DNA from 2 places in the Streptomyces sp. NPDC031274 genome. Region 2 is predicted to be linked to the other one. Evidence: riboswitches for the same ligand, from Rfam matches in the RefSeq annotation. Region 2 holds a riboswitch; the other holds the start of a gene.

Region 1 (5,134 bases), on a different contig from region 2:
CGGAGACGCGGGCCTTGAGCGACTCCGTGTCGACGTCGCCCGGCTTCAGCGCCTCGGCGATGATGTCGGCGACCTCACGGAAGTCGTCCTCCTGGAAGCCACGGGTCGCGAGCGCGGGCGTACCGATCCGCAGGCCCGAGGTGACCATCGGGGGGCGCGGGTCGTTCGGGACCGCGTTGCGGTTGACCGTGATGCCGACCTCGTGGAGGCGGTCCTCGGCCTGCTGGCCGTCGAGCTCGGAGTTGCGCAGGTCCACCAGGACCAGGTGCACGTCCGTGCCGCCGGACAGGACGTCGACACCGACGGCCTTCGCGTCGTCCCGCACCAGGCGCTCGGCCAGGATGCGGGCGCCGTCCAGGGTGCGCTGCTGGCGCTCCTTGAACTCCTCGGAGGCCGCGACCTTGAAGGAGACGGCCTTGGCCGCGATCACGTGCTCCAGGGGGCCGCCCTGGAAGCCGGGGAAGACCGCGGAGTTCAGCTTCTTCGCGAACTCCTTGCTGCGGGCCAGGATGATGCCGCCGCGCGGGCCGCCGAGCGTCTTGTGCGTGGTGGAGGTGACCACGTCCGCGAACGGCACCGGGTTGGGGTGAAGGCCCGCGGCGACGAGCCCGGCGAAGTGCGCCATGTCGACCCACAGGTACGCGCCGACCTCGTCGGCGATCCGGCGGAACTCGGCGAAGTCGAGCTGACGCGGGTAGGCGGACCAGCCCGCGATGATCACCTTCGGGCTGCTCTCCTTGGCCAGGCGCTCGACCTCGGCCATGTCAACCAGACCGGCCTCGTCGACGTGGTACGGGACCACGTTGAACTGCTTGCCGGAGAAGTTCAGGCGCATGCCGTGGGTGAGGTGGCCGCCGTGTGCCAGGTCGAGGCCGAGGATCGTGTCGCCGGGCTTGGCGATGGCGAAGAGGGCGGCCTGGTTGGCGGAGGCACCGGAGTGCGGCTGGACGTTGGCGTACTCGGCGCCGAACAGGTCCTTGAGCCGGTCGATCGCGATCTGCTCGGTGACGTCGACGTGCTCGCAGCCGCCGTAGTAGCGGCGGCCGGGGTAGCCCTCGGCGTACTTGTTGGTGAGGACCGTGCCCTGGGCCTCCATGACGGCGACCGGAGCGAAGTTCTCCGAGGCGATCATTTCCAGGGTGGACTGCTGACGGTGGAGCTCGGCGTCGACGGCGGCGGCGACGTCCGGGTCCAGCTCGTGGAGAGGGGTGTTGAGAAGCGACATCAGGTGGTCCCTAAGGGTCTTTAGTTGCCTGCGAGCTCGGTGTATTCGGCCGCGGAGAGCAGGTCCTTCGGCTCCTCCGAGATCCGTACCTTGAACAGCCAGCCGCCCTCGAACGGAGCGGAATTCACCAGCGACGGGTCGTCCACGACGTCCTGGTTCGCCTCGGTGACCTCGCCGGTCACGGGGGAGTACAGGTCGCTGACGGACTTCGTCGACTCGAGCTCGCCGCAGGTCTCGCCCGCGGTCACGGTCTCGCCGACCTCAGGGAGCTGGGCGTAGACGACGTCACCGAGCGCGTTGGCCGCGAACTCCGTGATGCCGATCGTCGCCACACCGTCCTCGGTGGCCGAAAGCCACTCGTGCTCCTTGCTGTAACGCAGCTGCTGGGGGTTGCTCATGACCTGAATTCTCCTGTACGCGGGTGGGTGCTGCGGAACGGGACTGATGTGCGTGGGGTCACTTCCGGCTTACCACAGAGACGGAACAGTGGCGGAAGCGTCACTTCTGGCGCTTGTAGAAGGGCAGCGCCACGACCTCGTACGGCTCGTGCGTGCCCCGGATGTCGACGCCGACCCCGGCGGTTCCGGGGGCCGCGTGCGCCACGTCGACGTACGCGATGGCGATCGGCTTGCCCAGCGTCGGGGACGGCGCCCCGGAGGTGACCTCGCCGATGACCTTGCCGTCGGCGACCACGGAGAAGCCCGCGCGCGGGACGCGGCGGCCTTCGGCGACCAGACCCACGAGCTTGCGCGGGGGAGCGGTCTCGGCGCGCTCGGCGGCGGCCGCGAGCGCCGCGCGCCCCACGAAGGTGTCGGACTGCGAGGTCTTCTCGAACTTCACGACCCGGCCCAGGCCCGCGTCGAAGGGAGTCAGCTCCGCGGTCAGCTCGTGCCCGTACAGCGGCATGCCCGCCTCCAGACGGAGCGTGTCGCGGCAGGAGAGCCCGGCCGGGACCAGGCCGACGTGCTCGCCGGCCTGCATGAGCGCGTTCCAGAGCTTCTCGGCGTCGCCGGGCGAGACGAAGAGCTCGAAGCCGTCCTCGCCGGTGTAGCCGGTGCGGGCGATGAGGGCGGGCACGCCCGCGACCGTGCCCGGCAGGCCCGCGTAGTACTTCAGCCCTTCCAGGTCCGCGTCCGTGAGCGACTTCAGGATGCCGGGGGACTCGGGACCCTGGACGGCGAGCAGCGCGTACGCGTCGCGGTCGTCGCGGACCTCGGCGTCGAAGCCGTCGGCGCGGGCGGTGAGCGCGTCGAGCACGGTCTGCGCGTTCGAGGCGTTGGCGACGACCATGTACTCAGGGGCGTCGGCCTCGCCCAGACGGTAGACGATCAGGTCGTCCAGGATCCCGCCGTCCTCGGCACAGATCATCGTGTAGCGGGCGCGGCCGACACCGATGGAGCCGATGTTGCCGACGAGCGCGAAGTTCAGGAAGTCCACGGCCTGCGGTCCTGTGACCGTGATCTCGCCCATGTGGGAGAGGTCGAAGAGACCGGCCTTGGTGCGGACGGCGATGTGCTCGTCGCGCTCGCTGCCGTAGCGCAGCGGCATGTCCCAGCCCGCGAAGTCGGTCATGGTCGCGCCGAGCGCGCGATGCACGGCATCCAGGGCGGTGAGACGGGGGACGGTACTCATACGGGAACTCCCAGGGCATGACGGGCGAGGTCGATCCTCCCCATCTGTCATCGGAACCTGAGAGGTTCACCACGACCCGTCCGTATATGTCATACGTCTGTATCAGGGGGTCATGACTTGCACCTTGGGTGGAGCCGCCGGAGCGACCCGCTTTTCAGATGTGCCTCGCCCGCGCGGTACGGGGCCTGAGAGATTCAAGGGAGGGACTTGCTCCTTCGGCGCCCCGGTGCGTCCTGCGACGGCGACCGGGAACTCTCCCGCGCGGATTCAAGCGGCCTGTATGGAGTTTGCGGGCACATCATTGCACGGGCCTCCGTCACGGGGCAGTGCCAGTCCAGCTGTGCTATTCCGGGTACACCCCGGGCCCCGGGCGCTGTTGTGCCGCATTACCTTCTCTTTACACTTGCCGGGGAAGCTGCGGTAAGCAGTTACGTGACCGCTAGGGGAGGCCGATCACGGTGCGCAGGACCAGTGTCTACGCGACCAACACGGGGGTGGCCCTGCCCAAACAGGCCGCCGCCCCCACCAGGGAGAGCTGCGGCGCCCTGCCCGCGGTCGTCGTCCGCGACCTGAGGCAGCGGTCCGGCCGCAGCCCGCACCGCCTCACGTTCGGCGCGGGCGACCTGATCGTCGTCTCCGGCCTTCCGGGCAGCGGCAAGTCCACGCTGATGCGCAGAGCGGTCGCGGGCCCGCGCATCGACTCGCAGGACACCCGCGACCGCTGGGCCCTGCGCATGCCGGCCCTGCTGCCGTACGCCGTCTACCGCCCCCTGGTCCGCCTCGCGCACTACGCGGGGCTGCGCGCCGCCCTGCGCTCCGGCGAGGGGATCGTGGTGCACGACTGCGGCACCCAGACATGGGTGCGCAGCTGGCTGGCCCGCGAGGCGGTGCGGCGCGGCACGACGCTGCACCTGCTGCTGCTCGACGTGCCGCCGGACACCGCCATAGAGGGGCAGCTCGCGCGCGGGCGCGGCGTGTCGCGGTACGCCTTCGCGCGGCACCGCAGGACCGTCGGCCGCCTGGTCGGCGCCGCCGAGCGGGGCGATCTGCCGCGCGGCTGCGGCTCCGCGATCCTGCTCGACCGGGCAGCCGCGAGCATCCTGCGCGGGATCGGCTTCGGAGGCTGAGCCGCCCGCCGCGTTAGGGTCGTGCCGCAGGCAGAGCGGGACAGGTCAGGGGTTGGACAGATGGATATTCCGGCGCAGGCGCACGCACATCCGTACGGAGGATGGCCGGGCAACGAACTCGAAGAGGTGCTCGCGGCATCGCTCGGCACGCCGGGGGCGCCCCGGACGTCCGCGGGGGCCCGCATCGTCGAGGTGCTCGGCCGCAGCCACGTCTGGGTCCCGCTGCCGAGCGGGGGCGGTCCCGACAGCGGCACTCTCGACCTGCCCACGCTGGAGATCGACGGCCAGGCCTTCGTCCCCGTCTTCAGCTCCGAGCAGCAGTTCCAGCAGGTCACCGGCGGCCGGATGGGCTGCACCGTGGCGCCCGCCGTGGAGTTCGCGCGCGGGCTTCCCCCGCAGATGGGCATCGCGGTCAACCCGGACGGCACGGTCGGGGTCCCGCTGCCGCCGCCCGCCGTCGCCGAACTCTGCCGGGCCGGACGCACCCCGCTGGACGGCCCCGCGACCGGCGGCCGCGTACGGCTCTTCGAACCGGACTGGCAGCAGGACCCGGTGGACTTCCTGTCCGCCGCCGCCCGTGAGTTCGAGGCCACCGGGGTCGTCCTGAGCGCCCGTCGCTGCCTGGCGAGCGTCGAGGGCGAGGAGCCCACGCTGTTCGTCGGCGTCGAACTGACCTCCTGGGAGGGCAACGCGCGCGACCTGCCGATGGAGGCCGTGGGCCGGGCTCTCGGCCATGCCCCGGTGGTCTGGCCGGTGAACCTGGTGCTGCTCGACGTCGCCCAGGACCCGGTCGGTGACTGGATGCGCGAGCGGGTTCGGCCCTTCTTCGGTCAGACACCGGGGCACGAGCACGGACATGTGTAAGGACATGTGCAGGTACGTGTGTGAGGGTGCCGTACGTCAAGTCGGTGTCAGGATCGCCGCTTAAGCTGGTTTCATGGCCCGGGCGGGGCACGGCCCTGCCGTTTCGGCCCGGGGCCACCGATCAGCTCGGCTCAGGTCACGGCAGGTTCATCAGGTTCATCGGGTTCCAGGTTCATCAGGTTCCAGGCTCAGCGGGTCAGTGGCTCTGCGGGTCAGCGGGTCATCGCGAAGGGGCGGTTAAGGGTGAGTGCGTCGGGCACGGCTGCTGCCGGGCAGGTCGAGCACA
Region 2 (5,134 bases):
CCGCCGCCTGACGCGGCATCAGCACGGCAGCACCACGGCACGGACAACAAAGGGGCCGACCCGGAGCAACAACCTCCGGACCGGCCCCCACGCATGTTCTGGACGCGATATCAGTCCTCGTACGCATCCAGCGGCGGGCAGGAGCAGACCAGATTCCGGTCGCCGTACGCCTGGTCGATGCGGCGCACCGGCGGCCAGTACTTGTCCGCGGCCACGACACCGGCCGGGAAGACGGCCTCCTCGCGGCTGTACACGTGCTCCCACTCACCGCCGAGCGCAGCAGCGGTGTGCGGCGCGTTCCGCAGCGGGTTGTCCTCGGCGGTCCACTCGCCGCCGACCTTCTCGATCTCCGCGCGAATGGCGATCATCGCCTCGCAGAACCGGTCGATCTCGACCAGGTCCTCGCTCTCGGTCGGCTCGATCATCAGCGTCCCCGCGACCGGGAACGACATGGTCGGCGCGTGGAAGCCGTAGTCGATGAGCCGCTTGGCGATGTCGTCGACGCTGACACCGGTCGCCTTGCTCAGCGGGCGCAGATCGATGATGCACTCGTGCGCGACCAGGCCGCCGGGACCGGTGTAGAGCACCGGGTAGTGCGGCTCGAGGCGCTTGGCGATGTAGTTCGCGGAGAGCACGGCGACCTGCGTGGCGCGCTTGAGGCCCTCGCCGCCCATGAGGCGTACGTACGCCCAGGAGATCGGCAGGATTCCGGCGGAGCCCCACGGCGCGGCGGAGATCGGTCCGACGCCCGTCTCGGGACCGGCGGCGGGCTGGAGCGGGTGGTTGGGCAGGTACGGCGCGAGGTGCTCGCGCACTCCGACCGGGCCGACGCCGGGGCCACCGCCGCCGTGCGGGATGCAGAAGGTCTTGTGCAGATTCAGGTGTGAGACGTCGCCGCCGAACTTGCCGGGCTGGGCGAGGCCCACCAGGGCGTTCAGGTTCGCCCCGTCGACGTACACCTGACCGCCCGCCTCGTGCACGGAGGCGCAGATGTCGGCGACGTGCTCCTCGAACACACCGTGCGTCGACGGGTAGGTGATCATGAGCACGGACAGCTCGTCACGGTGCTTCTCGATCTTGGCGCGCAGATCCTCGATGTCGATCTCGCCGTCGTCGCTGGTCTTCACGACGACGACCTTCATGCCGGCCATCACGGCGCTCGCGGCGTTGGTGCCGTGCGCGGAGGACGGGATGAGGCAGACGGTGCGCTGGTCGTCGCCGTTGGCACGGTGGTAGCCCCGTACGGCGAGCAGCCCGGCGAGCTCGCCCTGCGAACCGGCGTTGGGCTGCAGCGAGACCTTGTCGTACCCGGTGACCTCGGCGAGCCGCTCCTCCAGCTCACGGATGAGCGTCAGATAACCCTGCGCCTGCTGGGCGGGTGCGAAGGGGTGCAGCTGCCCGAACTCGGGCCAGGTGACCGGCTCCATCTCCGTGGTCGCGTTGAGCTTCATGGTGCAGGAGCCCAGCGGGATCATGCCGCGGTCGAGCGCGTAGTCGCGATCGGCCAGCTTGCGCAGGTAGCGCAGCATGGCGGTCTCGGAGCGGTACTGGTGGAAGACGGGGTGCGTGAGGTACTCGTCCTCGCGCAGCAGACTGGCCGGAAGCGTGTCCTCGGTCTCCGCGTCGAGCGCCTCGACGTCGGCCTCGACCTTGAACGCGGTCCAGATCGCGGTGAGCTGCTTGCGCGTGGTGGTCTCGTCACAGGCCAGGGAGACGTGGTCGGCGTCGATCTGGTGGATGTTGACGCCGCCCTCGCGGGCCGCGGAGACGAGCTCCTCGGCCCTGCCGGGCACCCGCACGGTCAGGGTGTCGAAGTACGCGCCGTGCACGACCTCGACGCCGCCCGCGGTGAGCCCCGCGGCGAGCACGGTCGCGTAGCGGTGCGTACGGCGCGCGATGGCCTTGAGGCCCTCGGGCCCGTGGTAGACCGCGTACATTCCGGCCATCACGGCGAGCAGCACCTGAGCGGTACAGATGTTGCTGGTGGCCTTCTCGCGGCGGATGTGCTGCTCACGGGTCTGCAGCGCGAGCCGGTAGGCCTTGTTGCCGTCGGCGTCGACGGAGACACCCACGAGCCGCCCCGGCAGGCTGCGCGCGAACTTCTCGCGCACCGCCATGTAACCGGCGTGCGGGCCGCCGAAGCCCATCGGCACACCGAAGCGCTGCGTCGTGCCGACGGCGATGTCGGCGCCGAGCTCGCCGGGCGAGGTGAGCAGCGTCAGGGCAAGCAGGTCGGCGGCGACGGAGACGATGGCACCGAGCTCGTGCGCCTGCTCGACGAGGGGCTTTATGTCCCGTACGGCACCGGAGGCGCCCGGGTACTGGATCAGTACGCCGACGACACCGCGCTCGGCGACCTCGGCCGGGATGCCCTCGCTCAGATCGGCGACGACGACCTCGACGCCGGTCGGCTCCGCACGGGTCCGGATGACGGCGATGGTCTGCGGCAGCGTGTCGGCGTCGACGAGGAAGACGCCGTCCTTGACCTTGCCCACGCGCCTCGACAGGGCCATGGCCTCGGCGGCGGCGGTCCCCTCGTCGAGCAGCGAGGCACCGGATGTGGGCAGCCCGGTCAGCTCGGCGACGACGGTCTGGAAGTTCAGCAGGGCCTCGAGGCGCCCCTGGGAGATCTCCGGCTGGTAGGGCGTGTACGCGGTGTACCAGGCCGGGTTCTCCATGACGTTCCGCAGGATCACGGGCGGCGTGAAGGTCCCGTAGTAGCCAAGCCCGATCATGGAATCAAGAACCTGGTTACGGTCCGCGAGGGAGCGCAGCTCGGCCAGGACCTCGGCCTCGGTGCGCGCTCCGGGCAGGTTCAGCGCCTCGGCGTTCTTGATCACATCCGGTACGGCGGCGGTGGTCAGCTCGTCGAGCGAGCCGTATCCGACCTGCGCGAGCATCTTGGCCCGTGCTTCCGCATCGGGGCCGATGTGCCGCTGCTCGAAGGGAATGCCCTGTTCGAGCTGGGAAAGCGGGATGCGAGGGGTGGCGGTCATTGCGGAGGCCTCCTGGTCTGACGCGACCTGCGAGGGGCACCACGGCGCGGGTACCCGGACGGCCTCCCCCTCTGTCATCTCAACCTGAGAGCTTCACCGGTCCGCGCCCCCGTGAGGGAGCTGTCCCGGCTTTCACCGTCGGTGAGGAAGGGTTTCGAACGTGCCCGCCCGACGCCCGCCCTACTTTCCAGAGTGACCTCGTCCGTGCGGTACAGGGGCCTGAGAGATTCCGGGGAGGAGTTGCTCCTTCGGCGCCCCCGGTGTCTCCACCGGAGAGCTCTCCCGCACGGGATCAGCAGCCACGCGCCAGCCTACCAGCGAGGACTGCGGCCGATCCCTCGAGTGGCCGCCTGCCCCGAAGTGCTCTTTCGTAGTGAATACGAACGAACAAGGATGAGTTGTGCCCCACTGCGACAAGCCTCGACCAGTTGGAGGGCCCGTGCAGACCGACATCGATCCGCGCAACCTGATCGGCCGGAAGGCGTTCGACCGGAACGGGGCCAAGATCGGCACGATCGACGAGGTCTATCTCGACGACGCCACCGGCGCCCCGGAGTGGGCGGCCATACGCACGGGGCTGTTCAGCAGGGACGCGTTCGTGCCCCTGGAACCCAGCGAGCTCACGAGCGACGGCACCCTGCGCATCCCCTTCGAGCGCTCCCTGATCAAGGACGCCCCCGATTTCGGCGTGGGCCGCCATCTCTCCCCCGAACAGGAACTGCAGCTCTACCACCACTACGGCCTGGACATCGCACCCCCGCAGGCGCCGCCACCACCGGACCAGGACTTCGGCACCATCGCGGGCCAGGAAGCGCCCTGACCCTCATCGGTCACCCCGGCGACTCACGCGTATCGCTGCGGCTCACACGTACCGGCGTCACTGCGACTCCGGCTCCGGCCCCGGCTCCTCAGGAGCGGCCACCAACGGCAAGGGCTCCGCGGGCTCGAGCTCCGGATCATCCGTCCTGAACGTCCGCACCCGTCCCGGCGCCGACGACTCCGGCGTCTCGAAGCGGACCGTCACCCGCCCCAGACCGCTCCCCTGCACCCATCCGTGCCCGAACTCGGCATGCCGCACATCGTGCCCGGCAGCCCACCGCCGCTCGGTCGGCACCACTGGCACGACGGGTCCGACCGGCGGTACGACCGGCACCTCCACCGCGTCGCCCACGGCCTGTGCCGCGCTCACCCCGGCCGGCTCCCCCGCTGCCTCCCTCTCCGCCTCCAGTGCCTCGGCCGCCTCGGCAGCCTCAGCCACCTCGGCCGCCTGCGCCTGTGCGAAGAGGTCCTCCTGCGTGTAGTCGGCAAGCCCCGTGACCCCCACCCCGAGGAGCCGCACGCCTCCGGTGGTGTCCACGGCCTCGAGGAGCCGCGCCGCGGCCTCCCGCACCACCCCGGGGTCGTCCGTCGGCCCGCGCAGCGTCTCGGAGCGCGTCAGCGTCGAGAAGTCGAACCGCCGCACCTTCAACACGATGGTCCGCCCCGAGTGCCCTGCCGCCCGCAGCCGCTCCACACACCGGTCGGCCAGCCGCGCCACCTCACCCCTGACCCGTACCCGGTCATGGATGTCCACGTCGTACGTGTCCTCGACGCTGACCGACTTGGATTCCCGCTCCGCCACCACGGGCCGCTCGTCCCGGGCAAGGGCCATCGCGTACAGCGCGCTCCCGTGCGACTTCCCGAGGAGCCGTACGAGCTCGTCCTCACCCGCCTCGGCGATCTCCCCCACCGTCGTGATGCCACCGCGCCGCAGGTGGTCCCCGGTGGCAGGACCGACACCGGGCAGGGTCCGCACCGACATCGGCCCGAGCAGCTCCCGCTCGGTGCCCGGCACTATCAGCCGCAGACCGTCCGGCTTGGCCTCCTCCGAGGCGATCTTCGCCAGCATCTTGGACGCGGCGAGCCCGACCGAACCCGCGAGCCCGGTCACCGCCTTGATGTCCGTGCGCAGCCGCTCGCCCACGGCAAGGGCCGACTCCTGGTCGTCGGCCACGCCGCCCGCCTCCAGATCGACGAACGCCTCATCCAGACTGAGCGGCTCCACCAGCGGTGACAGCTCCCGAAGGAGCGACATCACCTGGTCGCTGATCCCGCGGTAGAGCCCGAAGCGCGGCACCAGATAGGCGGCATTGGGCGCC

The links. A riboswitch is a leader RNA that binds a small molecule or an ion and turns the genes downstream of it on or off. The one in region 2 is predicted to bind glycine.
Region 1: it holds a riboswitch for glycine, as region 2 does, so the genes downstream of both, gcvT (glycine cleavage system aminomethyltransferase GcvT) here and gcvP (aminomethyl-transferring glycine dehydrogenase) in region 2, are expected to answer to the same signal.

What each region holds. Positions count from the first base shown of each region.
Region 1 is NZ_JBVIHP010000005.1:315,527-320,660, reverse strand. It holds gene glyA (serine hydroxymethyltransferase) at 1-1,225, opposite strand, end outside; gene gcvH (glycine cleavage system protein GcvH) at 1,246-1,623, opposite strand; gene gcvT (glycine cleavage system aminomethyltransferase GcvT) at 1,724-2,857, opposite strand; glycine riboswitch at 3,022-3,127, opposite strand; gene ACZ5CR_RS11550 (AAA family ATPase) at 3,310-3,984, shown strand; gene ACZ5CR_RS11545 (enhanced serine sensitivity protein SseB) at 4,045-4,848, shown strand; gene ACZ5CR_RS11540 (enhanced serine sensitivity protein SseB C-terminal domain-containing protein) at 5,092-5,134, shown strand, end outside.
Region 2 is NZ_JBVIHP010000040.1:9,101-14,234, reverse strand. It holds gene ACZ5CR_RS40630 (DUF5999 family protein) at 1-11, shown strand, start outside; gene gcvP (aminomethyl-transferring glycine dehydrogenase) at 111-2,996, opposite strand; glycine riboswitch at 3,194-3,291, opposite strand; gene ACZ5CR_RS40620 (PRC-barrel domain-containing protein) at 3,436-3,816, shown strand; partial or broken gene ACZ5CR_RS40615 (DNA polymerase IV) at 3,732-5,134, opposite strand, start outside.